Regions from separate parts of the Shewanella sp. 10N.7 genome, predicted to be linked through region 2. Evidence: predicted binding sites of a transcription regulator. Region 2 holds the regulator's gene; each other region holds the start of a gene.
What was found. Region 2 encodes MetJ, which represses methionine synthesis genes. Its sites were predicted from a motif close to TAGACGTCTAGACGTCTA; they were not measured.
Positions count from the first base shown of each region.

Region 1: metH (methionine synthase) is a predicted target of MetJ. The motif match lies at 3,872-3,889, and genes of this name have one in related genera.
Region 3: metK (methionine adenosyltransferase) is a predicted target of MetJ. The motif match lies at 2,375-2,392, and genes of this name have one in related genera.

Region 1 is NZ_JAJGZS010000011.1:16,032-26,358, reverse strand. It holds gene metH (methionine synthase) at 1-3,706, opposite strand, end outside; gene LMH66_RS08825 (histidine phosphatase family protein) at 4,169-5,065, shown strand; cobalamin riboswitch at 5,215-5,409, shown strand; gene LMH66_RS08820 (ABC transporter ATP-binding protein) at 5,544-6,374, shown strand; gene LMH66_RS08815 (FecCD family ABC transporter permease) at 6,371-7,483, shown strand; gene cobT (nicotinate-nucleotide--dimethylbenzimidazole phosphoribosyltransferase) at 7,488-8,555, shown strand; gene LMH66_RS08805 (adenosylcobinamide-GDP ribazoletransferase) at 8,628-9,404, shown strand; gene cobU (bifunctional adenosylcobinamide kinase/adenosylcobinamide-phosphate guanylyltransferase) at 9,404-10,012, shown strand; gene LMH66_RS08795 (cobyric acid synthase) at 10,221-10,327, shown strand, end outside.
Region 2 is NZ_JAJGZS010000027.1:27,230-37,556, reverse strand. It holds gene LMH66_RS16225 (bifunctional aspartate kinase/homoserine dehydrogenase II) at 1-407, opposite strand, end outside; gene metB (cystathionine gamma-synthase) at 506-1,666, opposite strand; gene metJ (met regulon transcriptional regulator MetJ) at 1,890-2,207, shown strand; gene LMH66_RS16210 (sulfite exporter TauE/SafE family protein) at 2,360-3,100, shown strand; gene LMH66_RS16205 (conjugal transfer protein TraF) at 3,213-4,439, opposite strand; gene LMH66_RS16200 (LysR family transcriptional regulator) at 4,560-5,468, opposite strand; gene LMH66_RS16195 (SDR family oxidoreductase) at 5,579-6,298, shown strand; gene LMH66_RS16190 (c-type cytochrome) at 6,732-7,061, shown strand; gene LMH66_RS16185 (DUF3373 domain-containing protein) at 7,228-8,970, shown strand; gene LMH66_RS16180 (tetrathionate reductase family octaheme c-type cytochrome) at 9,016-10,327, shown strand, end outside.
Region 3 is NZ_JAJGZS010000003.1:144,559-154,885, forward strand. It holds gene LMH66_RS03500 (flavin reductase family protein) at 1-313, shown strand, start outside; gene LMH66_RS03505 (MAPEG family protein) at 428-991, shown strand; gene metK (methionine adenosyltransferase) at 1,180-2,331, opposite strand; gene tkt (transketolase) at 2,969-4,963, shown strand; gene epd (erythrose-4-phosphate dehydrogenase) at 5,094-6,116, shown strand; gene LMH66_RS03525 (phosphoglycerate kinase) at 6,203-7,378, shown strand; gene fba (class II fructose-bisphosphate aldolase) at 7,636-8,700, shown strand; gene LMH66_RS03535 (MATE family efflux transporter) at 9,017-10,327, shown strand, end outside.

The DNA of each region.
Region 1 (10,327 bases), on a different contig from region 2:
CATAATCAAGCACCGGTGCCAACCATCTTTCTGCTTCTGCCAAAGTCATTCCCTTACGCTTGGCATAATCCTCAACTTGATCTTTTCCAATATTCGTCACCCCAAAGTAGCGTGATTTCGGGTGGGCAAAGTACCAGCCTGATACTGCTGCGGTTGGGAACATGGCATAGCTTTCGGTGATGTTTAAACCAATGGTTTCATCGGGTTTAAGCAAATCCCATAATAAGCCTTTTTCAGTATGATCAGGACATGCTGGGTAACCTGGCGCTGGGCGAATCCCTTTGTATTTTTCGCGAATAAGCGCTTCGTTATCTAATATTTCATCTGCAGCGTAACCCCAAAACTCTTTACGTACACGTTCATGCATACGTTCGGCAAAGGCTTCAGCTAAACGGTCGGCTAGGCACTTAAGCATAATGGCGTTGTAGTCATCATGATTGGCTTCAAAACGCGCGACATGTTCATCAATACCATGACCTGCGGTGACAGCAAAGCCGCCCATGTAATCGGCAACGCCAGAGTCTTTTGGCGCAACAAAATCTGATAGACAGAAGTTGTCGTTACCGACACGTTCAAGCTGCATACGCAGATGATGGGTGGTCATTTCAACTTCGGTACGTGTTTCATCAGTGTATAGCTCAATGTCATCATGGTTGACGGTGTTGGCTGGGAATAAGCCCATAACCGCTTTGGCGGTGAGCCACTTTTCACTGATGATGGTTTTAAGCATGGCTTTACCATCGGCATAGAGTTTACGGGCTTCTTCACCTACAACCTTGTCGTCTAAAATTTCAGGGAAACGGCCATGTAATTCCCAGCTTCTGAAAAACGGCGTCCAGTCGATGCGTTCAACTAAGTCTTCAAGTGGGTAATCATCAAAGACTTGGCGACCGAGTTTGTTTGGTTTAAATGGCGTGTAGTTGTCCCAATCATATTGGCAGCGATTCTCGCGCGCCGCTGCAATGGGCACTATGGTTTTACGTTTAGTTTGTGATAAACGCTTTTCACGCATCACATCGTATTCATTATAGGCTTCATCAATGGTGGCTTGACGGGTTTCATTATTAATCAGTTTTGAAACCATAGGTACGGCGCGTGAGGCGTCGGCAATGTAAATTGCCCCAGTGGGCGAATGCGGCGCAATTTTAACGGCGGTATGAATTTTTGAGCAAGTCGCGCCGCCAATAATCGATGGAATGGTTAAACCTGCTTTATGGAAGGCTTTAACGTTATGCACCATTTCATCAAGGCTTGGGGTAATAAGCCCTGACATGCCAATGATATCAACGTTTTCAGCTACCGCGACTTCAATGATTTTTTCAACGGGCACCATTACGCCTAAATCGATCACTTCATAGCCGTTACAGGCCAGTACGACGCCGACAATATTTTTACCAATATCGTGCACGTCGCCTTTCACTGTGACCATTAAGATTTTGCCGTTTGATTGACCTTCGACTTTTTCGGCTTCAATGTAAGGGTTAAGGTAAGCAACGGCTTTTTTCATTACTCGGGCAGATTTCACCACTTGTGGCAGGAACATTTTACCTGCGCCAAATAGGTCGCCGACCACGTTCATGCCATTCATTAATGGCCCTTCAATCACATCAAGCGGGCGCACAGCTTGTAGGCGTGCTTCTTCAGTGTCTTGGTCGATAAATTCGGTAATGCCTTTTACTAGCGCATGGGATAAACGCTCTTCCACTGGCCAGCTACGCCATGCTAAATCTTCTTTTTTAGCGATTTGTTTACCGTCACCACGAAACTTTTCTGCTACATCTAGTAGCTGTTCGGTATTAGTTGAGTCGACAACAGGGCAAGGTAAGTTTTGCACCACGTTTTCGACTTTTTCTTTAAGCTCTGGCTCAATGTCATCATAAATGGCTAATTGACCTGCGTTAACAATCCCCATGTCCATACCTGCTTGAATTGCATGGTATAAAAACACTGCGTGGATCGCTTCACGTACTGGGTTGTTGCCACGAAAAGAGAACGAGACGTTTGATACACCACCAGAAATCATTGCATAAGGTAGGGTGGCTTTAATGTCTTTAATCGACTCGATAAAGTCGACTGCGTAATTGTCATGCTCTTCAATACCCGTAGCAATGGCGAAGATATTCGGGTCAAAAATAATGTCTTCAGGTGGAAAGCCAACTACATCGACTAAAACGCGATAAGCACGGGTACAGATTTCAGTTTTACGAGCGCGGGTATCGGCTTGGCCATCTTCATCAAAGGCCATTACGATGGCTGCAGCGCCATAACGCTTCACTAAGGTCGCTTGCTTGATAAAGGCTTCTTCGCCTTCTTTCATCGAAATAGAGTTAACGATCGACTTGCCTTGAACGCACTTAAGGCCAGCTTCAATCACTTCCCATTTTGATGAGTCAATCATGATAGGGACACGAGAAATATCAGGCTCAGAGGCGATTAAGTTTAAGAACTTTTTCATCGACTCGGCGCCATCGAGCATGCCTTCATCCATGTTGACGTCGATGATTTGCGCACCATTTTCGACTTGTTCACGCACCACATCGAGTGCTTCTTCAAACTTTTCTTCTTTGATTAAGCGTAGGAACTTAGCTGAACCTGTGACGTTGGCACGTTCGCCCACGTTAACAAATAATGAGTTGCCATCAATGGTTAATGGCTCAAGTCCTGAAAGGCGACAAGCGACTGAGATCTCAGGCAGTTTACGTGGGTCGTGATTTATCACAGACTCACGAATGGTATTAATATGCTCAGGCGTACTACCACAACAGCCACCAACAATATTGAGCATGCCATCGGCGGCCCAATCTTGAATCACTTCAGCCATTTCTTCTGGGGTTTCATCGTAACCACCAAACTCGTTTGGCAGGCCTGCATTAGGGTGAGCAGAGACAAAACATTCTGCAATACGTGATAGTTCTTCGACGTATGGGCGTAGCTCTTTAGGGCCTAATGCACAGTTAAGGCCGATTGAAAGCGGCTTAATGTGGCGCAGTGAGTTATAAAAACCTTCGGTAGTTTGCCCTGTGAGTGTACGGCCTGATGCATCGGTAATGGTGCCCGATATCATCACGGGTAAGCGGTCGCCAAGGGTATCGAAGACTTTTTCAATGGCAAATAAAGCGGCTTTAGCATTTAAGGTATCAAAGATGGTTTCGACCATAATGATATCTGCGCCGCCTTCAATTAAGGCGCTGGTGGACTCCACATACGCATCAACCAACTCATCAAAGCTGACATTACGAAAGCTTGGGTCGTTTACATCAGGGCTAATTGAACAAGTGCGGTTAGTTGGGCCTAAAACGCCTGCTACATAACGCGGCGTGCCAGTTTGAGCTGCCACTTCATCAGCTGCTTCACGGGCAACACGGGCACCTTCTAAGTTCATTTCAGCCGATAGCGACTGCATGTCGTAGTCGCCCATGGCGATAGTGGTGGCATTAAAGGTGTTGGTTTCGATAATGTCAGCACCAGCCAGCATGTACTTGGTGTGAATGTCTTTAATGATTTGGCGTTGGCTTAGGATCAACATGTCGTTGTTGCCTTTTACGTCGCAATGCCAATCTTTAAATCGTTCACCTCGGTAATCGGCTTCTTCCAATTTATAGTCTTGGATCATGGTCCCCATGGCACCATCAAGGATTACAATGCGCTCATTTAGCGTATTGGTAAGTTGCTCAAGAACCTGACTGTAGGAAGTCGACTTCGTCATAACTGATTACCTTTATTACTTATTAGTTGGTGCTATTGGCCAGCAATATGGTGATGAGGCAGTGCGATTAACGCTCATTAGCATACCTTTATTGATTTGATAAAAGGCGCTGACAAGTGAAAAATCCCTGCAAAAATATTCATCATCAAGATTTGTTTGGACATTTAAACGTATAGACGTCCATAATACGTTTAAATAGATTGTAAGAGCAAGCGCATTACACAAGTAAGCTGGACGCTAGATTAAATTCAGTGTCTATGAAATCTTTATAATCGTCAGAAGTGAATGATTTACGCTTGATATTGGCTGGCTGTTAGCTGAGTGTATACTTGAACTGAATGAAGGCTCGAAACAGAATGAAGGCACGGAGCTGAGTGAATTGAGCTGAGTTGCACTGAATTGAGTTGCACTGAACTGAACTGAGTTGAACTGAACGAAACGAAACAAGGGTGAAGCGTTAATATGCAACAAGCCAAAATGATATTACTGCGTCATGGTCAGTGCGAAGGTGGCAATATTTTACGTGGTAAAACCGATGTTGCGCTTACGCCTTTGGGCGTGGCTACCATGGAGGCTAGCGTAAAAAAATTGGGCGGGGCTTTGCAAGCTGCTCCGCTAACTATATACAGCTCTCCTTTAATACGCTGCCAGCAATTTGCCCAAAATTTAGTCGCTGATATAAATCAAAACCGCAGCTTCAGCCAACAACTTAATGCTAATGAACCTGTTAACAAGCGAGAGGTTGATTGCCAAACCAGCTTGTTAGCTGAAGTAATACAGATGCCGCAATTTCAAGAAGTAGATTTTGGTGATTGGGATGGGCAAACGTTTGATGCTTTATACCAACATGACGGCCAAGCTGTAGATAGCTATTGGACTAACCCTTGGCTGCATACACCACCTAATGGCGAAACGATGCTTGAGTTTGAAGCCAGAGTCACTAATGGGCTCGCCGAGGTGTCTGGTCAACTTGCGGCTCAGTTATCAAGTTTGAAGCAATTAAAGGGGCAGGTTTCAGGTGAATCAAGCCTTGCTTCATCGCCTGAGACTGATTCTGATTCTGATATTGACTTTGATAATGGCACAGCTACAGGGAATGAGAAAGCAACTGCTTTGATTGTCACCCATGGCGGCGTGATCCGCTGCATCATGAGTCATATTTTAGGGCTTGATCAATGCGCTGATTTGTATTCACAGCTGGCGATAGATTACGGCGCCACAGTGGTGATTGATGTTTATTGGCCAGAACAGGCAGTAACTAAACAGGCGGTTAACAGTGCTTCTGAAATTGAATCGACGCAATCAATGACAAGACCTGCGGCCAGTAAACCCGTCTACCGATTACATTGGCCGAGTTAAATTAATCACCTGCAAAACTTGAGCAGCTAAATCACCAAAAGATTATCGTTAAAAGGTCATAAACTCGGTGAGATATATCGTACAATAGTGCGAGAACAGTTTAACCGCTTGCAAGCCAAGCACTTAATAATCACTGTTTGTTTAAAATGTAATAACGTTAATTTACTGCTTTGTCGTTAGTAAAACTCGATAGCCAGTAAATGAATAGGGAATCATGGCATTCATAAGTTACTTATGATGATTAGCATGAACTGTACCCGCAACTGTGATGTGGCATTAAATAGCAAGCTAGCTTGTTCGTTTGCCCACTAAGTCAGATACCTAGCGTTATTTTATTTGCTGTTTAACAGCGTTATGCAACCTAAGCGGGTGACTTAGGCGGAGTGTTAATGTTATTTATTCGTTCATTTTCCTTATCAGGTATTAATGCATTTTTTATCACTAGCGCTGCAGGCGTTATCGCTAAGGCGACAAAGATATGAGTGCAGATATCCCTTCAGCGTTAAACGTTGAACTCCTCAGTTGGTCTGCTGATGATAACCAGATCCTTTCTCGCGTCAGCTTTAACCAAAATCAGGGAGAAATGCTTGGACTGATTGGCCCCAATGGGGCCGGTAAGTCGAGCTTACTGCGTTGTCTTTATCGTTATATCACCCCAGAGCAAGGCAATGTGAAGCTTTTTGGCCGTAACATTAATGGCTTTAGCCAAAAGCAACTGGCTACTCAAGTGGCAGTCGTTCAGCAAGAAACTCCGCACTATTTTGAAATGACCACAGAGCAAATAGTCGCAATGGGGTTAACGCCCCATAAAGGCTTGTTTGAAAGTGATTCTCTGTCGGATAAACAAGATATTGCCGATGCACTTACCAAAGTTGGTTTACAATTAAAGGCCAAGCAGCAATATGAGCAGTTATCAGGTGGCGAAAAACAACGGGCATTAATTGCCCGTGCGATTGTGCAAAAACCTCAGCTGCTGATTCTTGATGAACCGACCAATCATTTAGATATTCGTTATCAAATCCAAATTTTAGAGCTAGTTAGGCAACTTGGGATCAGTGTGATTGCTTCTATTCATGATTTGAATTTAGCCAGTGCTGTGTGCGATCGCTTAATACTGTTAAATGCAGGCAAGTGCATTGCGCAAGGTTTACCAGATGAAGTGTTAACTGAAGCCATTATTGGTGATGTATTCGGGGTATGTTGCCAAGTGTCCAAACACCCTCAACACGGCAAGCCGTTGATTACCTATTTTTATGGCTATCAAAGTGGTGGTCATAGTAAAGATGATGAAGCAGAGGCAAGTTTATGACCCTAGCTGCATCATCGATGAAATATAAGCTATTAATTTTTGCGACCGCATTATTAACCCTAATGACGCCGATTGCAGCATCAAGCTTTGGCGCTGCAAACATTAGTTTTGAGCAAGTACTTGGCTTATTTACCTCACCGTTTTTGGGCGCTGACGCTGACAGCACTAATGCCTTAACGCAACGAATTGTGTTTGAGTTACGTTTACCTCGAATTGCATTAGCCTTTATTGCTGGCGCAGGTTTAGCGCTCGCGGGCAGTGTGTTGCAAACTGTCACGCGAAATCCGTTAGCAGATCCCTATTTATTTGGTATAAGTTCAGGTGCCTCTTTTGGCGCAGTATTGGTGCTGAGTTTTTTTGGTAGCCAAGGATTAGTGCAGCAATGGTTGTCGGAGTCTGGTAGCCACTTAGCCGAGGCGATACTGCGTTCTGGCTGGTTTAGTCATGATGCCTGGTGGTCATGGTCATCACTCAGTTTGCCCATAGGGGCATTTATTGGTGCGTGTTTTTCAGTGTTATTGGTGTTGTCTTTATCGGGTTTTGGCCGCGCAAGCCAAGTTGAAAGAATGCTGTTATCCGGTGTTGCTACTTCATTCATGTTTGGCGCACTGACCAGTTTAGTCTTGTATTTTTCTAGCCCGCAAGCTGCGGCGTCAGTGCTGTTTTGGAGCTTAGGCAGTTTTGCCAAAGCAAGTTGGCAAGGTCTGGTGATACCCGCTGTGGTGGTATCAGCCAGTATATTGATTATATTGGCATTTAAGCGTCAAGTTATCGCGATACAGGCTGGCGATGAAAGTGCCCACTCATTGGGGGTAAATGTCGCCAAGCTGCGTTTGTATATGTTGGTATTGTGTTCATTAATCACCGCCGTACTCGTGGCAAGTTGCGGCGGTATTGGCTTTGTGGGGTTAATGATCCCCCATACTGTTAGGCTACTTTTCCCTGGGCAGCAGCCTATTTTAATTACCGCACTTGTCGGTGGATTATTTATGGTGTGGATAGATGTACTCGCCCGTTGCTTACTGGCTAACCAAGAATTACCTGTTGGGATTATTACGGCTGCTATTGGTAGTGTGTTCTTCCTATTTGTTTTACGCCATCGTCGTTAAGACGCTGTTTTGGAGTATAAAAATGTTTGCAGTAGATCCGGTTAACCATCATATCGATGAGCAGATCCAACATAAAATAAACCAAAAAACTAAGCCTTTGGGCGCGCTAGGTCTTTTAGAAACCTTGGCAAAGCAAATTGCACAAGTGCAGTTTGCCAAACAATTTAATGGCAGACACAAATTGTCGATTAAAGAGCCTGCAATGTTAGTGTTTGCAGGGGACCATGGTATTGCAGCTCACGGGGTGTCTATTGCACCGAGTGAAGTGACTAAACAAATGGTGGCAAACTTTGCCTCCGGCGGCGCGGCAATTAATGTCTTTTGTCGTCAAATGGGCTTAAACCTTGAAGTGATTGATTGCGGGATGCTCACCCCAAGTGACCATCCAAGTGTGACTAATCATCGACTCGGCTCAGGCACAAAAGCGATTCATCAAAAGCCTGCGATGAGCTTATTGTCGGTTAAAGATGGTTTTAGTTATGCCAATGAAGTGGTGCAGCGCCATTATGATTCAGGATGTAATTTAATTGCTTTAGGTGAAATGGGTATTGGCAATACATCATCTGCCGCTGCAGTCATGGCAGCTTTATTGAAATTAGATATTAAAGATTGTGTTGGCCGAGGTACGGGTATTAATGATGAAGCGTTTGCATTAAAAACCGAGTTATTAACTGTGGCGATGAACCTACATCGTAATAATCTTAATGATCCGGTTAATGTTTTGGCTTGTTTGGGCGGCTTTGAAATTGTGCAAATGACTGGGGCTATTTTAGCTGCGGCTGAAAAGAGAATGCTGGTGGTCATTGATGGCTTTATCGCGACTGCAGCAGCATTAGCTGCGGTAGCACTGCACCCAGATGCCCGAGGTTATTTAATTTTTGCCCATCAATCAGATGAGCAAGGCCATGTGAAAATGCTGCAAGCGTTAGATGCTCAACCGATTTTATCTCTAGGCCTAAGACTCGGCGAAGGCACTGGCGCAGCACTGGCGTTACCGATTATTCAATCAGCTGTTAATTTTTATAATGATATGGCCAGCTTTGAAAATGCTGGTGTGAGCAATGTGGTTTAGGCTGCTATTAACATTAACGCTATCAAGGATTAGAGAATGTCTCAGGGGTCAGATATCGGCTCATATTTCAATATGGGCTGGTTCAGGAAACAACTAAACTTACTGCTTATTGCAATGAGTTTTTTTACTCGAATTCCTATTCCTGCATGGGTAGAGTTTGATAGCGATAAGCTCAATAAAGCTAGCCGTTACTTTGGCGTCGTCGGAGTCATTGTTGGCGTGTTGAGTGCTGCGGTATTTTGGCTCAGCCAATTTATATTGCCAAACAGTGTTGCGGTGATCTTAGCGATAATTGCTAGCGTATTAATTACTGGTGGTTTTCATGAAGACGGCTTAGCAGATACCGCAGATGGTTTTGGTGGTGGCTGGAAAGTTGCTGACAAATTAAAGATCATGAAAGACTCCCGCATTGGCACTTATGGCACCTTGGCAGTGGGTTTAACCTTACTGTTAAAGTGGCAACTATTGGTTGAAATTGCACTTTATAGTCCACTAAAAGCGGCAATTGCGCTGATTGTGGCACATTCTTTAAGTCGAGTCGTTGCCGCAAGCATGATTTTCTCTGAGCAATATGTCACAGAAGACGATGGCAGCAAATCAAAGCCCTTAGCTCAGCATCAACACATTAATGATTTATTGATTTTATGTCTTAGTGGATTTGCCGTTTTAGCCTGTTTAAATGGCCTTGTTGCATTTGTGTTGTTGCTGGCATTAGTTGCGCTTAGACAATTATTGATTTGGGGATTCAATCGTCAAATTGGTGGATACACAGGCGATACCTTAGGTGCGGCTCAACAAATTAGTGAACTGATGTGTTACTGCATCATGTTAACCATAGGATTGAATTAATGATCCATCTTGTTTTAGGCGGCGCTCGTTCAGGCAAAAGTCGTTATGGAGAAACCTTAGCGGCAACGTATGCTGAGCAGGTTTCTGAACAGGTTTCTGAACAGGTTTCTGAACAGGTTTCTGAGCAATGTTCAGCGCAAAGCCCCAGTTGTATTTATATCGCCACAGCAACTGCACTAGATGAAGAAATGAGTCAACGTATTGCACGTCACCAACAAGACCGTGTTGATGCTAAAGTGAATTGGTTATTGATTGAGTCGCCACTGGCATTAGCATCCACCCTCATGGAACAAAGTGCTGATGATAAGGTCATTCTGGTTGATTGCTTAACGCTTTATTTAACCAACCATTTAGTTGCTAGCGAAGAAACCCACCGCAATGGTGTAGATGATTTGTGGCAGCAACAAAAAATTGCTTTGCTTAACGCTTTACCACAGCTCAAAGGTCATATCATTTTTATCAGTAACGAAGTGGGTTCTGGCATTGTGCCATTAGGTGAACTCACACGTCGTTTTGCCGATGAAGCAGGTTGGCTAAATCAAGCTATTGCCGAGCAAGCTGACAAAGTGACTTTAGTGGTCGCGGGTTTGCCATTAGCGCTTAAATAAACTGTTATTAAAAAAAATCCCCAACTTATTGCCTATCGACGTTGAATTATTGGTAATAAATGCATCATAAACAGCAAAGCATGAAGGATGATTGGCATCAATGAGCAATCGAGAAAACTCAACCCTGGCTGAAGACGAAAAAGTCATTAGCGAGTTTAGTAATGATGTTACTGATCATAGTTATCAGGCTGGGGCTGCCTCAACCTTAATGGTGCAAGGTACAACTTCAGATGCTGGTAAAAGCACCTTAGTGGCTGGCTTGTGTCGACTATTTGCCAGAAAGGGCACTAAAGTCGCGCCATTTAAACCACAGAA
Region 2 (10,327 bases):
GATTCACGTAACAAAGCAGCCATGAGTCTAGCTGACCAACGTTCACCAAAACTCAGGACATGATTAAGTTGGAACTCATTTCGCTGCTCAAGGGATAGTAAGCTGATAAGTTGAGACTTATCAGTAGATAATCGTTCACGTAAATCACGAGCTTGTTCATTTGAAAGAAGTTGTTCAATGAGGTTTTGTTGATAACTCACAAGTACTTGCAGCTCTTCTTGCCACAATTCACCTGTTTCACGAAGCGATAATAACTTATACAAAAAGTTAGTACTCTTACCCGCAGCAGACACAACGACTAAATCATCACAGTTTCCATGAGTAAGCAAAATATGGGCGACGCGGCGATAGCAATCAGCATCCGCTAAACTTGAACCACCAAACTTATGTAAATGACTGCGGGTCATTTGTAACTCCTTAAACCACTTTTTGCGCTGCCATATGTACTGAATATGGCAACAATAAAATCTTACTGACTTAACTTATGACAATCTAATTTATTAGCTTAAAGCTCAGCAACTGCAGCTAAACCAGCTTGGATATCAGTAATCAAATCTTCAGCATCTTCAATACCGACTGATAATCTCAGCAATGTATCTTTAATACCAGCCTCATAACGGGCTTCAGGCACCATTGCTCTGTGTGTCATTGTCGCAGGTACGGCAACTAAGCTTTCCACTCCGCCTAAGCTTTCAGCAACACTGAATATTGATAAGGCTTCTAAGAAAGCAACAACTTCAGCTTCACCACCTTTAAGTTCAAAACTTAACATAGCGCCAAAGCCTTTTTGCTGTTTAGCGGCAATATCGTGACCTGGGTGGTCTTTTAACCCTGGGTAATATACTTTTTCGACAACATCACTGGCTTGAAGGACTTCAATCACTCGTTGTGCATTGGTTTGATGCTCACGAATACGTACAGCCAATGTACGAATGCCGCGCAAAGTTAGGTAGCTATCAAAGGCTGAACCTGTCAGACCTAAAGTGTTTGACCACCAATGTAATAGCTCACCAAGTTCAGCATCTTTAGCCACGACAGCGCCGCCAACCACATCACTATGACCATTGATGTATTTAGTGGTGGAGTGCATCACAATATCAGCGCCCAGCTCTAGCGGTTGTTGCAAGATAGGCGAAAGAAAGGTGTTATCAACAACAACTAAAGCATCCACTTTATGGCTCGCAGCCACAATCGCTTTGATATCAACAACACGTAATAACGGATTAGACGGAGTTTCTAACCAAACCATTTTAGGCTTTTGCGCAATCGCATCTGCCAGTGCTTTATCATCAGTTTGATCAACTACGATTAATTTAAATTGACCTTTGTTGGCAAGATTAGTGAACAGTCGATAACTGCCACCATAACAATCATGTGGTACAACTAATAAATCTTCAGGACCAAGCAAGCTAGTCACTAAAGTAATCGCTGCCATACCGGTACATGTCACAACACCTGTAGCACCATTTTCAAGTTTGGCTATTGCCTCACCTAAAACGCAACGGGTTGGGTTACCAGAGCGGCTGTAGTCGAATTCTCTTGGGTTTGTGTGTCCATCAAACGAGTAGTTAGTCGAAAGATAAATCGGCGGGACTACTGCGCCATATTGAGTATCGGATTCGATACCTTGGCGAACGGCAAGTGTAGCAGCGCGATGTTTGGTCATAATAATCTCCTGAAGATTGACACACTCATGAATAATACACCACAGAGATGTCTAGATGGCTAAATGTACCTAAGCTAAATCAGATCGTCAACACAAATTAGACGTTTAGACGTCTAAACATAAAGAAATCTATTTGTATTCGTTATAGAATAACAGCAATAATTTGACTGTAATAAATAAGCAGTTAAAATCTGCCACGAATCTATCGTATAAAGGTGAGTTAATGACTGAATGGAATGGCGACTATATCAGCCCATATGCCGAACATGGCAAAAAAAATGAACAAGTTAAAAAAATCACGGTATCGATTCCTTTAAAAGTACTAAAAGTGCTAACCGATGAACGTACTCGCCGTCAGGTAAATAACTTGCGTCATGCAACCAACAGTGAACTTTTGTGTGAAGCCTTTTTACATGCGTACACTGGTCAGCCTCTACCAAATGATGATGACTTATCTAAAGAAGGTCCTGATAGCATCCCAAGTGAAGCAAAAGCACTAATGGATCAAATGGGTATTGAGTGGGAAGACTTAGACGACTAAGTCTATTGTCAGTATGCTTTCAAGCTGACTGGCAAATATGATAATAAATCAATTTTGTGCTTACATTACGGTGTAAGCCTTCTTTGATAAGCTCCCCTTCCTCTTCGCAGTATGACAATACTTGAGTCAAACTTGCACTCAAAGAGAACACTATGGCATTTATCGATCCGCAAACCTTGATGCTGGCATCGGCTATTATATTTCTCGGTGCACTCACTCAAGGGCTTATTGGTTTTGGCTTAGCTGTTGTTGCTAGCCCATTGCTGTATATTATTGATCCCCAACTTGTACCCGCCCCTGTTATTGCTTGCGGTTTTTCAATCGCTTTGCTTACTTTATTACGTGAGCGCACATCCCTGCAATTCAACGGACTTCAATATGCACTCATTGGTCGTGTACCTGGCGGCTTTCTTGGGGCTGCGTTACTAGTCTTTGCGCCGCAATCCATATTAGGTCTGGCTATTGCCTTTATTGTTGCCAGTGCTGTCATTCTAAGTTTTTATAAAGTCACCGCACCAGTCAATCGCTTCACGCTATTTATCGCTGGGATTCTTTCAGGGGTTTTCGGTAATATTGCCGCTATTGGTGGCCCGCCGTTGGCTATTTTATTAGCCGGAAAAGATGCACCGCAATTTCGCGCGGCATTATCGATTTTCTTTGTATTCAGCTCTATGATCGCAATGATCATTTTATTCATCGTTGGCTTAGTTGAAATGAAGCATGTTTGGTTGTCTTTAATGCTCTTACCATCAGTATTTTTAGGCAGTTTTGTCGCGGGCAAACTCAGCAACAAAGTGGATAAACAAAAAACGCGCACAGCCACATTGGTATTGTGCGGCTTAAGTGCCTTAGTGTTGACGATAAAGTCATTAATTGAATTGTCGGCAGGATAAAAGTGGCTGAGAGGTAACTCATTAGGCATGCACTAGGCATGCACTAGATATGCACTAGATATGCACTAGAAATAGGATAGATAGTTTCGAAGCGAGCCTACACCAAGCCAGCCTAAAAGTGATAAGAGGTTTGCAGTACTGCCCCAATGGCGTCATCTTCACCATAGCTACCACTCATATCAAGCTTAAAAGCCTGACCAATCGCAAACCCAGTTCCAAATGAATAGATATCAACAGTATTATCTTTTAAATCGTGGCGATACCCCATGCGTAACGATAACCAATCTGTGGCTTTAACCTCACCGCCAACTCGCCAATATTGCACTGCATCAAACTCTTTAAAGCGTGTTTGATCAATTAAGTCTATGTCTGTTGTTAAGGTAACTGATGTCCAATCGTATGCTACGCCAGCTGTAATTAAAGGTTCAACCTGATAATGGAACTCACGACCTTGCGCCTCAACGGTTTTAACCGTTTTACTGAAAAGGTTTCGTGCAGATAAACCAATTGTCAGTTCATCCATAGGCTCAAAAGCGACCCCGATATCAAGGTTAAATACGTTCTCATTATTGCGGTACTTATCATCATCAAAATCATCGGCATCGAAATTATTGGCGTTCACTGAATAATGATAAGTATCGATACGTTGAAACTTAGGTGAAATCCCCACTCTTACTGGCATGTTCACAATCGATAACGGAAAACTTAACGCCACACCAAAATCTGTCACCCCACCAGCAAGTACAACACCTTGAGAATCTAAATCAGTAATATCAGCTGGAGGGTTGAGAGGATCTAATGTATTTAAGGTATCGATATCCGACTGTGCTATATCAGCAATACCTACAGCATCGAGATAACTCTTATAAAACACAGCCATTGGCATACGTTCGTTAGGAATAACAATCGCAGCGCCGATCCCAGCTGAAAACTCGGCGCGATTGCCTTTTAATGATTCCAAGTCAATAACTAAGTCATCTCGATAACCTTCAACATCACTGCTATCACCCGAGTTAATTGCCGCCTCTAGCCCATCATAAGAGTCCTGCAAAGAGTCGAATTTATCAATCATGTTATCGCTATCGGCGCCTTCAGCCCCCACAACAGGAAGCAGTAAAGAGAACTGTTGTGCTTTTTTTATCTCAGCAGCACTATAACTTGAATGGGGAGTGAGAATGGAAAGTAAAGCAGGATTAATAAAGCTTGCGCCAATACGATTTGATGCAGCTACACCAGTGCCGCCCATACTGTCACTTCGCGCTTCAAAATAAAGCCCGCTGGCTTGCACATTGCTGGCAAACACAAGTAAACAGAAAGCTAGCGCTAGTCTTTTTTGCATCCATCATTCCCAATTCTTATTGTTTAATAAACATAGTAGAAATCGGCAGATAAATGTTTAAACAATCAAAAATAATGCAAAAATGTTAATCTATTTTGGCATGCTATTCTTAAGTTTTTTCTATAAATCAGGTAGATAACTTTTAAAGTTATCTAAGGTGAATTGAATAAATTTTTTCAATCGCTCAGGTTGAAATTTGTCTTTATGATAGAGCACATAAAACGGTGTATCGGGAATATGCCAATCTTGAAATACTTCGACTAATTGGTGCTGACTTATTTCTTCAGCGCAATACAAATAAGGTAGCCTCACTATGCCATTGCCAGCTAATGCACTGAGTTTCATTGCTCTACCATTTTTACACCTGAAACTTCCTTTTATCGCCACTTCTGCACTTTCGTGAGTATTGGTTTTATGGGCGAAGCGCCAATGGTTTATTGATCCCACAATACAAGTATGTCGATTAAGCAAGGTAGGATGCGCAGGTATCGCATGCTGAGCTAAATAATTCGGAGATGCTAACGTGCAATTTTTAATATCCATTAACTTACGTGCAATAAGCCCAGAATCTGCCAACTCCCCCATTCTAAACACCACGTCAAAATGATCTTCAATCAGATCGACTCGCTGACTGCTGAAATCTAAATCTATGGTGATATCAGGATATAATTGAATAAAGTCATTCACTAATGCAACAACGATTTCTTCGCCTAAAAAGCCCCCCACACAGTTAATATAAATATTCCCCTTGAGACGTTCAGCACTATCCACCGTCATACTGACAGCTTGCTCTATTTGATGTAACGCTTGCTGACATTGCAGTAAAAAACTCTCACCTTGGTCAGTTAAACGTTGAGTGCGTGTCGTTCTGACAATTAAGGTCACCCCTAAAAACGTCTCCAAACTAAGTAATTGCTTAGATATATGGGATCGAGAACAGCCCAAGGCTTCAGCAGCTTGAGTAAAGTTACCCAACTCAGCAATAACAACAAACGCGCGGATATCGACTAAATTTATATCACTATTCAACCCACCCTCCATTAGAGGTCGTATGTAAACAATTATGTTCTTTGTTGATTATATATCACCAATAAGTCTTTCTCTATAATTCTCACAACTTACAAACAGAGGTCAAAATCATGAAACAACTTATCGTAATTACTGGTGCATCTTCAGGTATTGGCGCAGCGATGGCTAAAGCATTTAGCGCAAAAGGCCACCCACTTTTATTACTTGCTCGTCGTGTAGAAAAAATGAAAGCGCTTAAACTTGAAAATAGCTTAAGCATCAGTGCCGATGTGACCGATGCGACAGCAATGAAGGCTGCTATTGCTAGTGCAGAAGCACAATATGGCCCTGTAGGTTGCTTGATTAATAACGCTGGCGTGATGTTATTAGGTCAAGCCGATGTGCACAATCCAGCAGAGTGGAGCCAAATGCTCAACGTTAACGTAATGGGTGTTTTAAATGGTATCCACTGCGTCCTTGCAGATATGAAGGCACGCAAAACAGGCACTATCATTAACGTTAGCTCAGTTGCGGGTCGTAAAACTTTCCCTAATCACGCAGCTTATTGTGCGACTAAATTCGCTGTTCATGCCCTCACTGAAAACATCCGTGAAGAAGTGGCAATGGACGATGTGCGTATGGTGACGATTGCACCAGGCGCAGTTGAAACTGAATTGCTTAGCCATACCACTAGCCAAGACATTAAAGATGGCTACGCAGACTGGAAAGAAGTGATGGGCGGTGTATTAGCTGCTGAACATATTGCAGAAACAGCCGTCTTTGCTTATGAAATGCCACAAAATGTTTGTGTGCGAGAAATTGTGTTAGCACCAACTCGTCAACAGCCATAATAGGCGATTAGCTCATCTACGTTATTTAGATTTAGGCGATACTTCATCATCGCACTCAATATGCACTGTATTTACTGCAGTGCATATTAAACACACCCTAACAATTTACCCCTATGCAACCTTCATCTATCACTTTAGATATAGTCAAATATCAAAATTGTGATCTCAATCTTGTTTCAAAATCACTAAAAAACCACCTTACATAATAGCTACTAGTTAGAAATAACATTAATTACCATAAAAATCAGCAGCTAAAGAAAAACCTCACACATTCATTAGATTTTTTTCAATTATATTTTATTCAATTAGATTTTTATAATTTACTTGATCCTCCTCAACAATATCCTTTATCACAAGTGTTAAATTAAGTAACAAGAAACACCCATTTAGACAAAAACCATTAACAATAAAAATTATTTAAAGTAAGGGACTGATGATGAAAACCATGAATAAGATATTTATATGCGTATCTCTCGCACTCTGTTTAGGAGCTCAGGTTCAAGCTGCTGATGGCGGTAATCCTAAAAAAGGTAAACACCTGTATAAAAAAGAATGCAAAGCCTGTCATAGCATGGGAGATGAAGGCGGTGAGATTACCCCAATGAGTAAAACCATGAGCCAGTGGGATAGATTTTTTAGACGTAATAAGCACAAAGCGAAAGCTGAAGTCTTTGAAGCTTTAAGTGAACAAGACTTATTAGATATTCAGCAATTCTTATATGACCATGCAGCCGATTCAGATCAACCACAAACTTGCGGTTAACTAACCTGGCTCGACTGTAAAACACATTTAAACCACCTAATTAATAAAAATATGGGGAATGCCTCAGGGATTAATGCTACCAAAATTCAGCAATCCCCCTAGGATTCCCAACATCAATCGAAGGCAGAAATATAAATTAACCTGCTGATTCGAAAGGAGAGATGTTATGCGTACTCTTATTTCACTGCTTGTTGCAAACGCGTTGATATTATCAGCGAGTGTTTATGCAAACGATGCTGATATTCAACGAGATAGTCTAAGTAAAACTGATGCTCAAAAAATGGCAGACCTTAAACAACAGCTAGCCGACATTAATGATGAAATTGATGACATCAATGATCGAGTTGATAAAAATGAACGTCATACTGCACTTGATAGAATAGAAATCACTGGCGACTTTAGAACCAAAGTCCATTCACTTCATTATCAGGATGTCACTTGGAATCCTGCCATTAATGTCGATTTTAATGATTTTGGCGCTAAAGCGATGGGCGGCGAATTTGGTATGCCTGACGATGCAAGCTCACCACTAGCCCAAATGATGGCCGCTAACCCTAATCTAGCATCTGCATTTCAAAGCGGTCAGTTACAAGGGGTAATGCCTTATGTATTAGCCCCTAAAACTGCTCAAGATATTGATAATGACCTTTACTACACCACACGTTTGAGACTCAACCTCAAAGCAAAAGTGTGGGATAACGTCAGCTTTGCAGGCCGCCTGAGTATGTTTAAAAACTGGGGCGATTCAACTGGCGTGCAAGTATTTGATTCTTGGCGTTCATTTACCATGGATGGCACCAATAGCGGTAATCCAAGTGGCGACTGGTTACGAGTCGAACGCGCTTATTTTGACTGGAAAAATATTAACGGTTCACCACTTTACTTATCTATTGGACGTCGTCCATCAACTTACGGCCCACCAACCCAATACCGTGAAAATGAAAAACGTGGCGGCACTCCTTCTGGCCATTTAGTTAACTTTAACTTTGATGGCGCAACTATGGGTTATCACCTCAGTGATATTACTGGTGTCGAAGGCCAAGTTGTTCGCTTCTGTTACGGACAAGGCTTTGAATCACAGTGGGGTAACGGCGAAATGTTTGGTGATATCGTCACCAAAGATACTCACCTTGGCGGCTTTAATATCGACGCGATAAACGATGGTAAAAACTTCCTTCAATTTACCTTATTCGGCGCTAAAGATGTCAATGATGGCTTTAAAGGCACCATGGCTTTTCCAACTCAGCTTGCAGGTATATTTGCACCAACTATGTATCAAGACATGCAAAAGTTTGAAAACTTCAACTTTGTCACTCGCGTTCAGCCAAGTGATGTGATTGGCGATATGTTCTTAGGTGGTATTGGTTTTGCCCGCGAAGAAGATAACGACGTTAAATGGTTCTTATCAGGAGGCTGGACCCGAGCTGATGGTAATGGCAACGCAGGTATGTTTGGCGGCATGTTATCTGATGCTGTTTTTGAAGCGCAGCTTAACGCTGATGCCAGTGAAATTATCATGTTGCCTTCAGCTGCTGAAGACAGTGGCGCTAAAGATGGTTACGGAATTTATGTGGGCGTTCAAATCCCAGCGCCTTACGGAAAAGTCGGCCTCGAATATAACTATGGCTCTGAATACTGGACACCTTTCACTCAAGCTCAGGATGACCCGATTGGCAGCAAACTCGCTACTAGAGGCCATGTTGCTGAAGCCTATTATATGTTTGATATTAATCCAAAAATGTTCATTAAACTCGCAGGACTTTATTACGACTTTGAATACACAGGCAGTGGAACACCGGTTGGTAAACCACAAAAAGTCGATGATGTTGTCGCAGGTACAGCTTATTCAATGCTCCCTGTAGTTGATACCGCTTATGACATCAATGCATCGCTTACTGTTAATTTCTAACCTTAATTACTTCCCTCGGTTTTTACCGAGGGCAGGAGTCTTATTATGAAAATACTCATCGCCAGCTTAATGACCGGTGGATTATGTTGCTTTAGTTTATTTGCCAACGCGGCGAATCCACACAAAGAGTTTATTGAAGGCCCTTTTACTCAAGGCAGCGAGGTCACTACTCAGTGTATTGAATGTCATGAAGATCACGCTAAAGATGTCATGAAATCATCTCATTGGACATGGGAGCTTGAACAAGAGTTACCTGAGCGCACCGTGACCCGCGGAAAGAAAAACGCTATTAACAATTTTTGTATCGCAGTATCAGGTAACGAGCCACGATGCACCAGCTGCCATGCCGGTTATGGTTGGAAGGACGACAGTTTTGACTTTACTGATATGACCAAAGTCGACTGTTTAATTTGTCATGACACTACAGGCACTTACGTAAAAGATCCCGCTGGAGCAGGAGAAGTTCTCGCTAAGGTAAATCTAGAACGAGTGGCACAAAATGTAGGGGCGCCAGTGCGAGATAATTGCGGCAGTTGCCATTTCTATGGTGGCGGTGGTGATGGTGTAAAACACGGCGATTTAGACTCTTCAATGTCTTATCCAGACAAAGTCACTGACGTACATATGGACACCGACGGTAATGATTTCCAATGCCAAACCTGCCATACAACCGAGAGTCACCAGATAGCAGGCAATGCCATGGGCGTTTCACCTGGTGGCATGAGTGATATTGGCTGTGAAAACTGCCATGAAGCTGCACCACATACCAATAAACGTCTTAATACCCACAGCAGCAGTATTGCCTGTCAAACCTGCCATATTCCTGAGTTTGCTAAAAATGAACCCACCAAAATGAGCTGGGATTGGTCAACCGCAGGACAAGACATTGAGCAAACTAAAGATCAATATGGCAAACATACTTACATGAAAAAGAAAGGCAGTTTTGTGTGGGCAAAAAATGTGAAACCTCAATATGCTTGGTATAACGGCAAAGCCGATGCTTATATGGCTGGTGATAAGATGGATCCTAACGCCATCACCAAGCTGACTTATCCTTTAGGTGATATTAATGATGCAGCGGCAAAGATATATCCATTTAAGGTTCATACTGGTAAGCAAATTTACGACAGTAAACAAAACATCTTCATTACCGCTAAAGTCTTTGGTAAAGGTGGTTACTGGAAAACATTTGACTGGGATAAAGCCGCTAAACTGGGTATGGAAGCTAATCAAGCCATGCTAGATAAAGGCATTAAATACAGTGGTGAATATGGCTTTGCAGAAACAGAAATGTGGTGGCGCATCAATCATATGGTGGCGCCAACCGAGCAAGCTTTAAACTGTAATGATTGCCACA
Region 3 (10,327 bases), on a different contig from region 2:
AACCTGCCATCAAATCCCCGCAACTGAAGATGAGTTTGAATATGCAAGTGTTGAGAAACAGGCTTCATCGATAGTCGCTCCGCATAGAGTGAAGCAAGCGATTGTCAGTTTTGAATGTAGACTAAATCAAATTGTAGATTTAGGGCAGGATCCTATGTCAGGCCATTTAGTGCTAGGTGATGTGGTTGCTATTCACGTGCAAGATGATGCCGTTACTGACTTTAAAATCGACAGTGAAATGTTGGATGCCATCGGCAGAATGGCGGGTAATGACTATAGTTTAACAAGAGACAAAGTGCAGCTAAATCGATAACTTTTGAATTAGTGAGGCTCCAGTAGGAGTGCGAATATCGGTATATGACCATATTAATGAAGGATCATCGAGGTCATTTTTTTAGCAGTTGAGCATTAATGACAGGGAGAGATAATGCCAATTTCAAGTTCAATTACCAATAAACTTACCAGTAAGCAACGTGATGTCACTCAAGGTATTGTGATAGGGATGCTTGTGTCTTTTGCTGTGGTGATTTATGGCGCACTAGCAAACCCTTTTGAATATAGTGAGCCACAATCATTAATTGAAAGGTTGGTCATTTATGCCTATGGGATGATTTTACCAACGTTAAGCTTAATCATTGCTGTGGGGCGTGTTGCTAAGCATCGATTTTTCAGTGCGAAAGATATTGATGGTAGCAGTTATTATGAGCAATCAGAGCGAGTTAGGCGCTTGCAAAGTGTTCTGCAAAATACCTTAGAACAATTTTGTATTGTGATGAGTGTGTATTTCTTATGGGCTTTCATTATGCCCGCTGACTATATGTCGTTAATTGGATTAATTTCGGTATTATTTTTTATCGGCCGAATATTGTTTATGCGCGGTTATGATAAAGGGGCGGGGGCAAGATCTATCGGCTTTAGCTTGACCTTTTATCCGTCGGTGTTAACTGTGGGCGCGATTATCATTTATCTTTTCTATCGTACTTTCACCTAGCCTGTAGTGTACATATCTATCTTGCACTGCCAATAGTTATCTATCTTGCACTGTACATAGTTATTTTGAACTCTAGATATCAAGTGAGATAAATTAAAGGCACAAAAAAACCGTCAATTGACGGTTTTTTTATTGCTTAACTTAGCGTAAACAATTTACTTGGCATCAGCAGTCAATAAGTTTAAAACTTATAGACCTGCATCAGCGCGTAAGATTTCAGCTTTATCAGTTGCTTCCCAAGGGAACTCTTCACGACCGAAGTGACCGTATGCAGCTGTTCCTTGGTAGATAGGACGTGCAAGGTCTAGCATTGCTGTTAAGCCGTATGGACGTAGCTCAAAGTGCTGACGTACAAGCTTAATCAATACATCTTCAGATACTTTACCAGTACCAAATGTTTCAATGCTGATAGATGTTGGTTCTGCAACACCAATTGCATAAGACACTTGGATTTCACAGCGGTCGGCAAGACCTGCAGCAACGATATTTTTAGCAACGTAACGCGCAGCATATGCAGCACTACGGTCAACTTTTGATGGGTCTTTACCAGAGAAAGCACCACCACCGTGACGAGCCATACCGCCGTAGGTATCTACGATGATTTTACGGCCTGTTAAACCACAGTCACCTACCGGTCCGCCAATAACGAAACGACCAGTTGGGTTGATGAAGTATTTAGTGTCTTTGTTTAACCACTGAGATGGTAAAACAGGCTTAATGATGGTTTCCATCACGCCTTCAATCAAGTCTTCTTGGGTCACATCTTCACGATGTTGAGTCGAAAGCACGATAGCATCGATGCCTTTGATTTTGCCATTTTCATAAGCAAAAGTGACTTGGCTTTTCGCATCAGGACGTAACCAAGGTAAAGTACCATCTTTACGCACTTCAGACTGACGCTTCACTAATTTGTGTGCGTAAGTAATCGGTGCAGGCATTAATACGTCGGTTTCGTTACTCGCGTAACCAAACATAAGACCTTGGTCACCCGCGCCTTGTTCAGCAGGATCGCTACGGTCAACACCTTGGTTAATGTCTGGAGACTGTTTACCAATGGCATTTAAAATCGCACAAGAATCAGCATCAAAACCCATATCTGAATGGGTGTAACCAATTTCACGTACTGTTTTACGTGTGATTTCTTCGATATCAACCCAAGCAGAAGTTGTGACTTCACCGCCGACTAAAACCATACCGGTTTTAACGTAAGTTTCACAAGCAACGCGTGCTTTAGGGTCTTGCTCTAAAATTGCGTCTAATACCGCATCAGAAATCTGATCGGCGATTTTATCTGGATGACCTTCTGAGACTGATTCAGAGGTGAACAAGTGGTTTGCCATAGTTGGTAAATCTCGTCTTTTGGAATTTGAACGTGTAGAAGCATCTACATCTAGACGTCTATAATAATTCAAATCGGATTGGATAACACCCCTTAGAACTAATATAAGTTAATAATTGTGCAATCATTCAAAGATTTATAAAAACTGATTTATACCTGTTTCATATTTTTAATAAATTAATCTTATGAATTTTATGCTAATTATTTGCTTTACAGCCTACGTTTTAGTTGGGTGAGGTTAAAAATAAAACAATAACTTTAGTTGATGATTATCACTTTGTTGTTTTTTATTGCTAATTGGCAATAAAGTTCACGCACCTTTATTACGCTTACTTTGAGCTTTAGATCAATAAATCCATAAATATGGCCTTTGAATGACGATTAAATAGATATCATCGTTGCCGTGATTATTATTTGTTCAAGGTTGTGATGAATTGGGCTCAAGCTGGCGATATGTATTGATTCAAGAAAATGGTGATGGTTTGTTCAAATATTCACCAGCAATATCCTATCGAAAACAGTTAGATGTAAAAAATAGTTAATAGATCTAATAATAATTTGCGTCCCATCGCTGAGTAGGGGAAAATATGTCCCCACAATTGCCCGCTAGACCTCATCATCAACAAGCAGGAGAGAGCATGTCATCTCGTAAAGAACTCGCTAACGCAATCCGTGCATTAACCATGGATGCTGTTCAAAAAGCCAATTCTGGCCACCCAGGTGCACCAATGGGGATGGCTGACATCGCTGAAGTGCTATGGAATGACTTCCTTAAGCACAACCCAAACAACCCAGAATGGGTTGATCGTGACCGTTTTGTATTATCAAATGGCCATGGTTCAATGCTTATCTACTCTTTACTGCATTTAACAGGTTATGCATTACCTATTGAAGAATTGAAGAACTTCCGTCAGCTTCATTCTAAAACTCCTGGTCATCCTGAATATGGTTATACGCCAGGTGTTGAAACTACAACGGGCCCATTAGGCGCTGGTATCAGTAACGCTGTCGGTATGGCGATTGCTGAAAAAACCTTGGCTGCTCAGTTTAACCAACCTGGCCACGATATCGTCGACCATTTCACATACTGCTTCTTAGGTGATGGCTGTTTGATGGAAGGTATTTCTCATGAAGCATGTTCATTAGCAGGTACTTTAGGTCTTGGTAAGCTTGTGGCTTTCTGGGATGACAATGGTATTTCTATTGATGGTCATGTTGAAGGCTGGTTCACCGATGACACGCCTAAACGTTTTGAGTCATACGGCTGGCACGTTATCGCAGACGTAGATGGACACGATAGTGATGCAATCCGCGCAGCTATTGAAGAAGCGAAGTCTGTTACTGATAAGCCAACAATGATTTGTTGTAAAACGACCATTGGTTTTGGTTCGCCAAATAAATCAGGTAGTCATGATTGTCACGGCGCACCACTGGGTGATGCTGAAATCGCTGCAGCACGTGAATTCCTTGGTTGGGAGCACGGTGCATTTGAAATCCCTGAAACTGTTTATGAAGGTTGGGATGCAAAAGATTCTGGCGCTTCAAACGAAGCAAGCTGGAACGAGAAATTTGCAGCTTATACTGCCGCTTTCCCTGAGCTAGCAGCTGAATACAAACGTCGTGTTATCACAGGCGAGCTTCCTGCAGAATTTGAAGAAAAAGCCAACGCATTTATTCAAGAATGCCAAGATAAAGCAGAAGGCATTGCAAGTCGCAAAGCTTCACAAAACGCCATCGGTTTCTTCGGCGAAATGTTACCTGAACTGTTAGGTGGCTCTGCTGACTTAGCGGGTTCAAACCTGACTCTTTGGTCTGGTTCAAAAGGTATTCAAGACGATCCTGCTGGCAACTACATCTACTACGGTGTACGTGAGTTCGGTATGAGCGGCATTATGAATGGTGCTTCTTTGCATGGTGGTTTCATTAACTACGGCGCGACGTTCATGATGTTCATGGAATACGCTCGCAATGCAGTACGTATGTCAGCATTAATGGGTATTCAAAACGTGTTCGTTTATACCCATGATTCAATTGGTCAAGGTGAAGATGGACCAACTCACCAACCAGTAGAGCAACTTGCTAACTTACGCATGACGCCAAACATGACTGTATGGCGCCCATGTGATGCGGCTGAAACTGCTGTATCTTGGAAGTCTGCTATTGAAAACCGTAAAGCGCCTACTTCACTTATCTTTAGTCGCCAAGGCCTTAAGGCACAAGCACGTACAGCTGAGCAATTAGCTAATGTTGCTAAAGGTGGTTATGTACTGTCTGATTGTAAAGGTACTGCTGAAGTGATTCTAATTGCTACAGGTAGTGAAGTGCAGCTAGCACTTGATTCTGCTGCAGCATTGACTGAAAAAGGTCAAAAAGTTCGCGTTGTTTCTATGCCATCTACTAACGTATTTGATAAGCAAGATGCAGCTTATAAAGAATCAGTATTACCTGCTGGCGTACTGAAACGTGTTGCTATTGAAGCTGCGCATGTTGATTACTGGCACAAATATGTTGGTTTTAACGGCGCAGTAGTCGGTATGTCTACGTTTGGTGAGTCTGCACCTGGCGGCGATTTATTGAAGCACTTCGGCTTTACCGTTGAAAACGTGGTTAACACAGTGAATGCTCTTGTTTAACCAATATACAGTTAAATAATAAGGGTAAACTTTTACCCTTTAAGTCTGTATAATGCGGCCTGCAATCACTTGCAGGCCGTTTTATTATCTGCTTTTTACTGAGTACTGTTAAGAGGAAGCTTAACCCTCAATGATCCGAGTCGCTATCAATGGTTATGGCCGTATAGGTCGTTCTATCCTCCGTGCACTATACGAGTCGGGTAAACGTCAAGAAATCCAGATCGTGGCAATTAATGAACTTGCCAAACCTGCCGCAATCAGTCACCTCACTCAATATGATACGACTCATGGCCGTTTTCAAAATACGGTTAAGTTAAAAGATGAACAGCTCGTCATCGGCGATGATGTGATTCAATTGTTCCATCAGCCTGACGCGAATTTACTGCCTTGGTCAGATCTCGATATTGATATCGTTTATGAATGCAGTGGTAGTTTAGGCGATCGAGCAGAATGCGAAGCGCATATAAAAGCCGGTGCCAAACAAGTCCTGATTAGTCACCCTTCTTCTGCTGATGTTGATGCCACCATAGTCTTTGGTGTCAATGATGATTTACTCAAAGCAGACCATACAGTGGTATCAAATGCATCATGTACCACCAACTGTATTGTGCCTGTCATTGATGTGCTAGATAATCACTTCGGGGTGAAAAGCGGCGCAATAACCACTATCCATTCATCGATGAATGATCAACAAGTTATTGATGCGTATCATGACGATTTACGCAGAACACGTGCAGCGGGTCAATCCATCATCCCAGTAGATACAAAACTTGCTCGCGGCATTGAAAGAATTTTGCCGCACATGAAAGATAAATTTGAAGCGATTTCAGTGCGAGTGCCCACTATTAATGTCACCGCAATTGATTTATCGGTGACATTGAATGAGCGAGTAGATATTGCCAAGATAAACCATGTTTTAGAGCATGCAGCCAGCGGATTATTTAACGCGGTGCTAGGCTATACCGATGCGCCATTGGTGTCGTGTGATTTTAACCACGACCCGCGCTCCAGTATTGTTGATGGCACTCAAACGCGGGTGAGCGACGGCCACTTGGTCAAGTTATTACTTTGGTGTGATAACGAATGGGGTTTTGCCAATCGAATGCTCGACACCAGCTTAGCAATGATATTAGCTAAGCAAACAGATAACTAATTTTATTGTTATTGAGCGCTTTATCTCTGCGGGTAAAGCGCTCAGTAGCAAAAGCAGTTTTGTTTTTAAATTATAAGGAAAGTCTAATGGCTATTATCAATATGAGTGAGTTAGATTTAACCAATAAGCGTGTGCTTATTCGTGAAGATCTAAACGTGCCTGTCAGTGATGGTGTTGTAACGAGTGATGCTCGTTTACGTGCTGCTTTACCAACAATTAAGCTAGCGCTTGAAAAAGGTGCAGCTGTGATGGTGATGTCACATTTAGGTCGTCCAACTGAAGGCGAGTTTAACCCTGAGTTTTCTATGCAGCCAGTGGTGAACTACTTAAATGAAGCACTTGATTGCCCTGTAAGTTTAGCGTCAGATTACCTTGACGGTGTTGAAGCTAAAGTTGGTGAAGTCGTGGTATTCGAAAACGTTCGCTTTAACGTCGGCGAAAAGAAAAACGATGAAGCTTTAGCTAAAAAACTAGCGGCATTATGTGATGTCTACGTAATGGATGCATTTGGTACAGCGCATCGTGCGCAAGCATCGACTCATGGCGTTGGACTTCATGCATCAGTAGCTTGTGCTGGCCCACTTCTAGCGGGCGAGCTATCTGCTCTGGGTAAAGCATTAGATAATCCAGCCCGTCCAATGGTTGCTATAGTAGGTGGTTCAAAAGTATCAACAAAACTGACCGTTCTTGAAAGCTTATCAACTAAGGTTGATCAATTAGTTGTCGGTGGCGGAATTGCGAACACATTCGTCGCGGCAGCTGGCCACCAAGTGGGTAAGTCATTATTTGAAGCTGATTTAGTGGATGAAGCTAAACGTTTAGTTGCAAACGCACAAAGCCGTGGCGGCGATATCCCTGTACCGACTGATGTTGTTGTAGCGAGTGAATTTAGCCCAACAGCTGAAGCTACATTAAAATCAGTTAGTGACGTATCTGATACTGATATGATTTTTGATATCGGCCCTGATAGCGCAGAAGCTTTAGCTAAAATTATTGAAACAGCAGGCACTGTTGTGTGGAATGGCCCAGTTGGCGTATTCGAATTTGACCAATTTGGCGAAGGTACTAAACGTATCGCGCAGGCGATTGCCGATTCGAGTGCATTCTCTATTGCAGGTGGTGGCGATACGTTAGCAGCAGTAGATAAATATGATATTGCTGATAAAGTCTCTTATATCTCTACAGGTGGTGGTGCTTTCCTTGAGTTCCTTGAAGGAAAAGAATTACCTGCAGTAACCATGCTTGAACAGCGTGGTGCTTAACAAGCAAGTATAAAAAACGTTTTAGCCATTTCGTCACTTAGATGCTAACCAAAGAGTTGGCACTAAGGCTGATGGGCTAAAACGGAAAGATTGCAGTAAGAAAAATATAATTATTAGAAAAAAACCGCCCGTGTTCTTTATTGAAACGTTGGCTATTTACGGATAGTTAACCTGGCTTTGAAGTGTCATAGGGTATAAAAATCAATCCAAAGCGATAGCGACCTAGGTGAGACATCACCCTACTTTTGGAGTAAAAAATGGCCTTAATATCTCTACGTCAAATGTTAGATCATGCTGCAGAACACGATTACGGTGTTCCAGCATTCAACGTAAACAACCTTGAGCAAATGCGTGCAATTATGCAAGCTGCTGAAGCAACTGACAGCCCTGTGATTGTTCAGGCATCAGCTGGCGCACGTAAGTACGCTCGTCCTCAGTTTCTTAAGTACTTGATGGCTGCTGCTCTTGAGCAATATCCAGATATTCCAGTATGTATTCACCAAGACCATGGTACCGATCCTGATATTTGTCAGCGTTCTATCCAATTAGGTATGTCTTCAGTAATGATGGACGGTTCTTTGATGGCTGATGGTAAGACACCAGCATCGTATGATTACAACGTGGATGTAACGCGTCGTACTGTTGCTTTTGCACACGCTTGTGGTGTGTCTGTTGAAGGTGAAATTGGTTGTTTAGGTAGCCTTGAAACCGGTGAAGCTGGCGAAGAAGATGGCATTGGCGCTGCGGGTATCCTAACAATGGATCAAATGTTAACTACGCCAGAAGAAGCTGCACGTTTTGTTGCTGATACTCATGTTGATGCATTGGCTATTGCAATTGGTACCAGCCATGGTGCTTACAAGTTCAGCCAACGTCCTACTGGTGATGTGTTGCGTATTGACCGTATTAAAGAAATCCACGCTCGCATTCCTAATACTCACTTAGTTATGCACGGTTCTTCTTCTGTACCGCAAGAGTGGTTAGAAGTGATTAACCAGTACGGCGGCGCGATCCCTGAAACTTACGGTGTGCCATTAGAAGAAATCGTTGAAGGTATTAAGCACGGTGTGCGTAAAGTGAATATCGATACTGATCTACGTTTAGCATCAACGGGTGCTGTACGTAAATTCCTTGCTGAAAATCCATCAGAATTTGATCCACGTAAATTCTTAAAAGCATCTATGGAAGCAATGGCTGACATCTGTACAACACGTTACGAAGCATTTGGTTGTGCTGGCATGGGCTCTAAGATCAAGCCTAAGTCACTACAAGCAATGTATAAAGCGTATCAGTCAGGTGAACTTAATCCTCAAATTAACTAATGGCTGACTTTTACAAGAGTCTTTAGTTATATGAGCATTTAGTTACATGAGTCTTTAGTTATATGTGAAAGTAACAACACTTATCAGTTAACTAATTGATTAATAAAGCTTCAAAAAACCAGCGGTCAACGCTGGTTTTTTTATGTCCAAATTTTGATGAAACAACTTGTATCAAAGGCGTTTATAACGCATTATCCCCGCCCTTAAAAATGGAATAAAACTGACTCAGCTTAATTAGAGACATATTAACTGTCATTTTGAGTCGTTAACCTTGTCATGGAATATGCTCACCTTTAACCATTACTGAAGTACTAACATGCACGTAAAATCAGATAAACCACTCTCATTATTCGCGTTGACTTGGCCATTATTTTTCGATTTTGCGCTACATTTTTTAACCGCAGCGTTAAATACGTTAATGATTAGCCGTGTTTCCTATCAAGGGGTGGCAGCGTTATCTGTTGGTAATATGGTCTTTGAGTTATCCATTACCTTATTTAGTTTTGTCAGTATTGGCGCGAGTGTGGTCATTACCCAATATTTGGGGGCTAAAAATCGATCAACAGCCCGCGATGTTGTTTATTCCTCTATTGGGTTTAATTTAATGGTTGGGGTTGCAGCAGCGCTTGGAGTATTTTTTGGCGCGGGGCTAATACTGCACCTGATGAACTTACCGGTAGAGTTAATTCCCGATGCTAAGTTATATTTGCAAATCGTTGGTATCTGTTTGATCCCTGAAGCTATGGCAATGTGCTTAGCTGCTGGGATGCGTGCCCATGGATTTACTCAGCAAGCCATGTGGGTCACTTTATTAATGAACGTGATTACCTTCTTGGGCAATTTATTATTGCTATACGGCTGGTTCGGTATACCCCAAATGGGCGTCGCTGGCGTTGCTATTAGTACCGTAGTAGGTCGACTCGTCGGCATGTCTTTGATGGCATATTTATTTGTTAAGTACACCCAAATTCCGCTTAAAATAACTGAAATTATTAAGCCTAAAAAGCATTTACTTGCCAAAGTATTCCATATTGGCTTACCTGCGGCAGGGGAAAATATCTCTTGGATGCTGCAATTTATGGTGGTGACAGCCTTTGTTGGTTTGATGGGTGATAAAGCCCTTGCAGCGCAAGCGCTTTATTTTCAAGTCTGTATGTTCATTCTTTTGTTCGGTTTATCTATCGGTATTGGCAATGAAATTATGATTGGCCATATGATTGGTGCCAAGCAATACCAAGCTGCTGAGACACAAATGTATCGAGCACTCAAAATTGGACTGGTTCTAACGACGATTGTTGCAATTCTTGCCGCCTTAATGGGGGAAAGGTTAGTGGCCTTTTTCACAGATGATCAAGATATTCTCGCTATGGTTGGGCAATTATTTCTTCTGACTTTATTGATGGAGCCAGGGAGAACCTTCAACTTAGTGGTAATTAATGCTCTGAGAGCTAGCGGTGATGCACGCTTCCCCTTTTTTGCTGGTCTTATATCTATGTGGTGTATAGCTGTGCCTGGTGCATACTTCTTTGGTATTTGCCTCGACTTAGGCTTGGTCGGCATTTGGATGGCCTTGGCGATAGACGAATGGGTGAGGGGATTAACCATGTTATGGCGCTGGCGGAGTGGC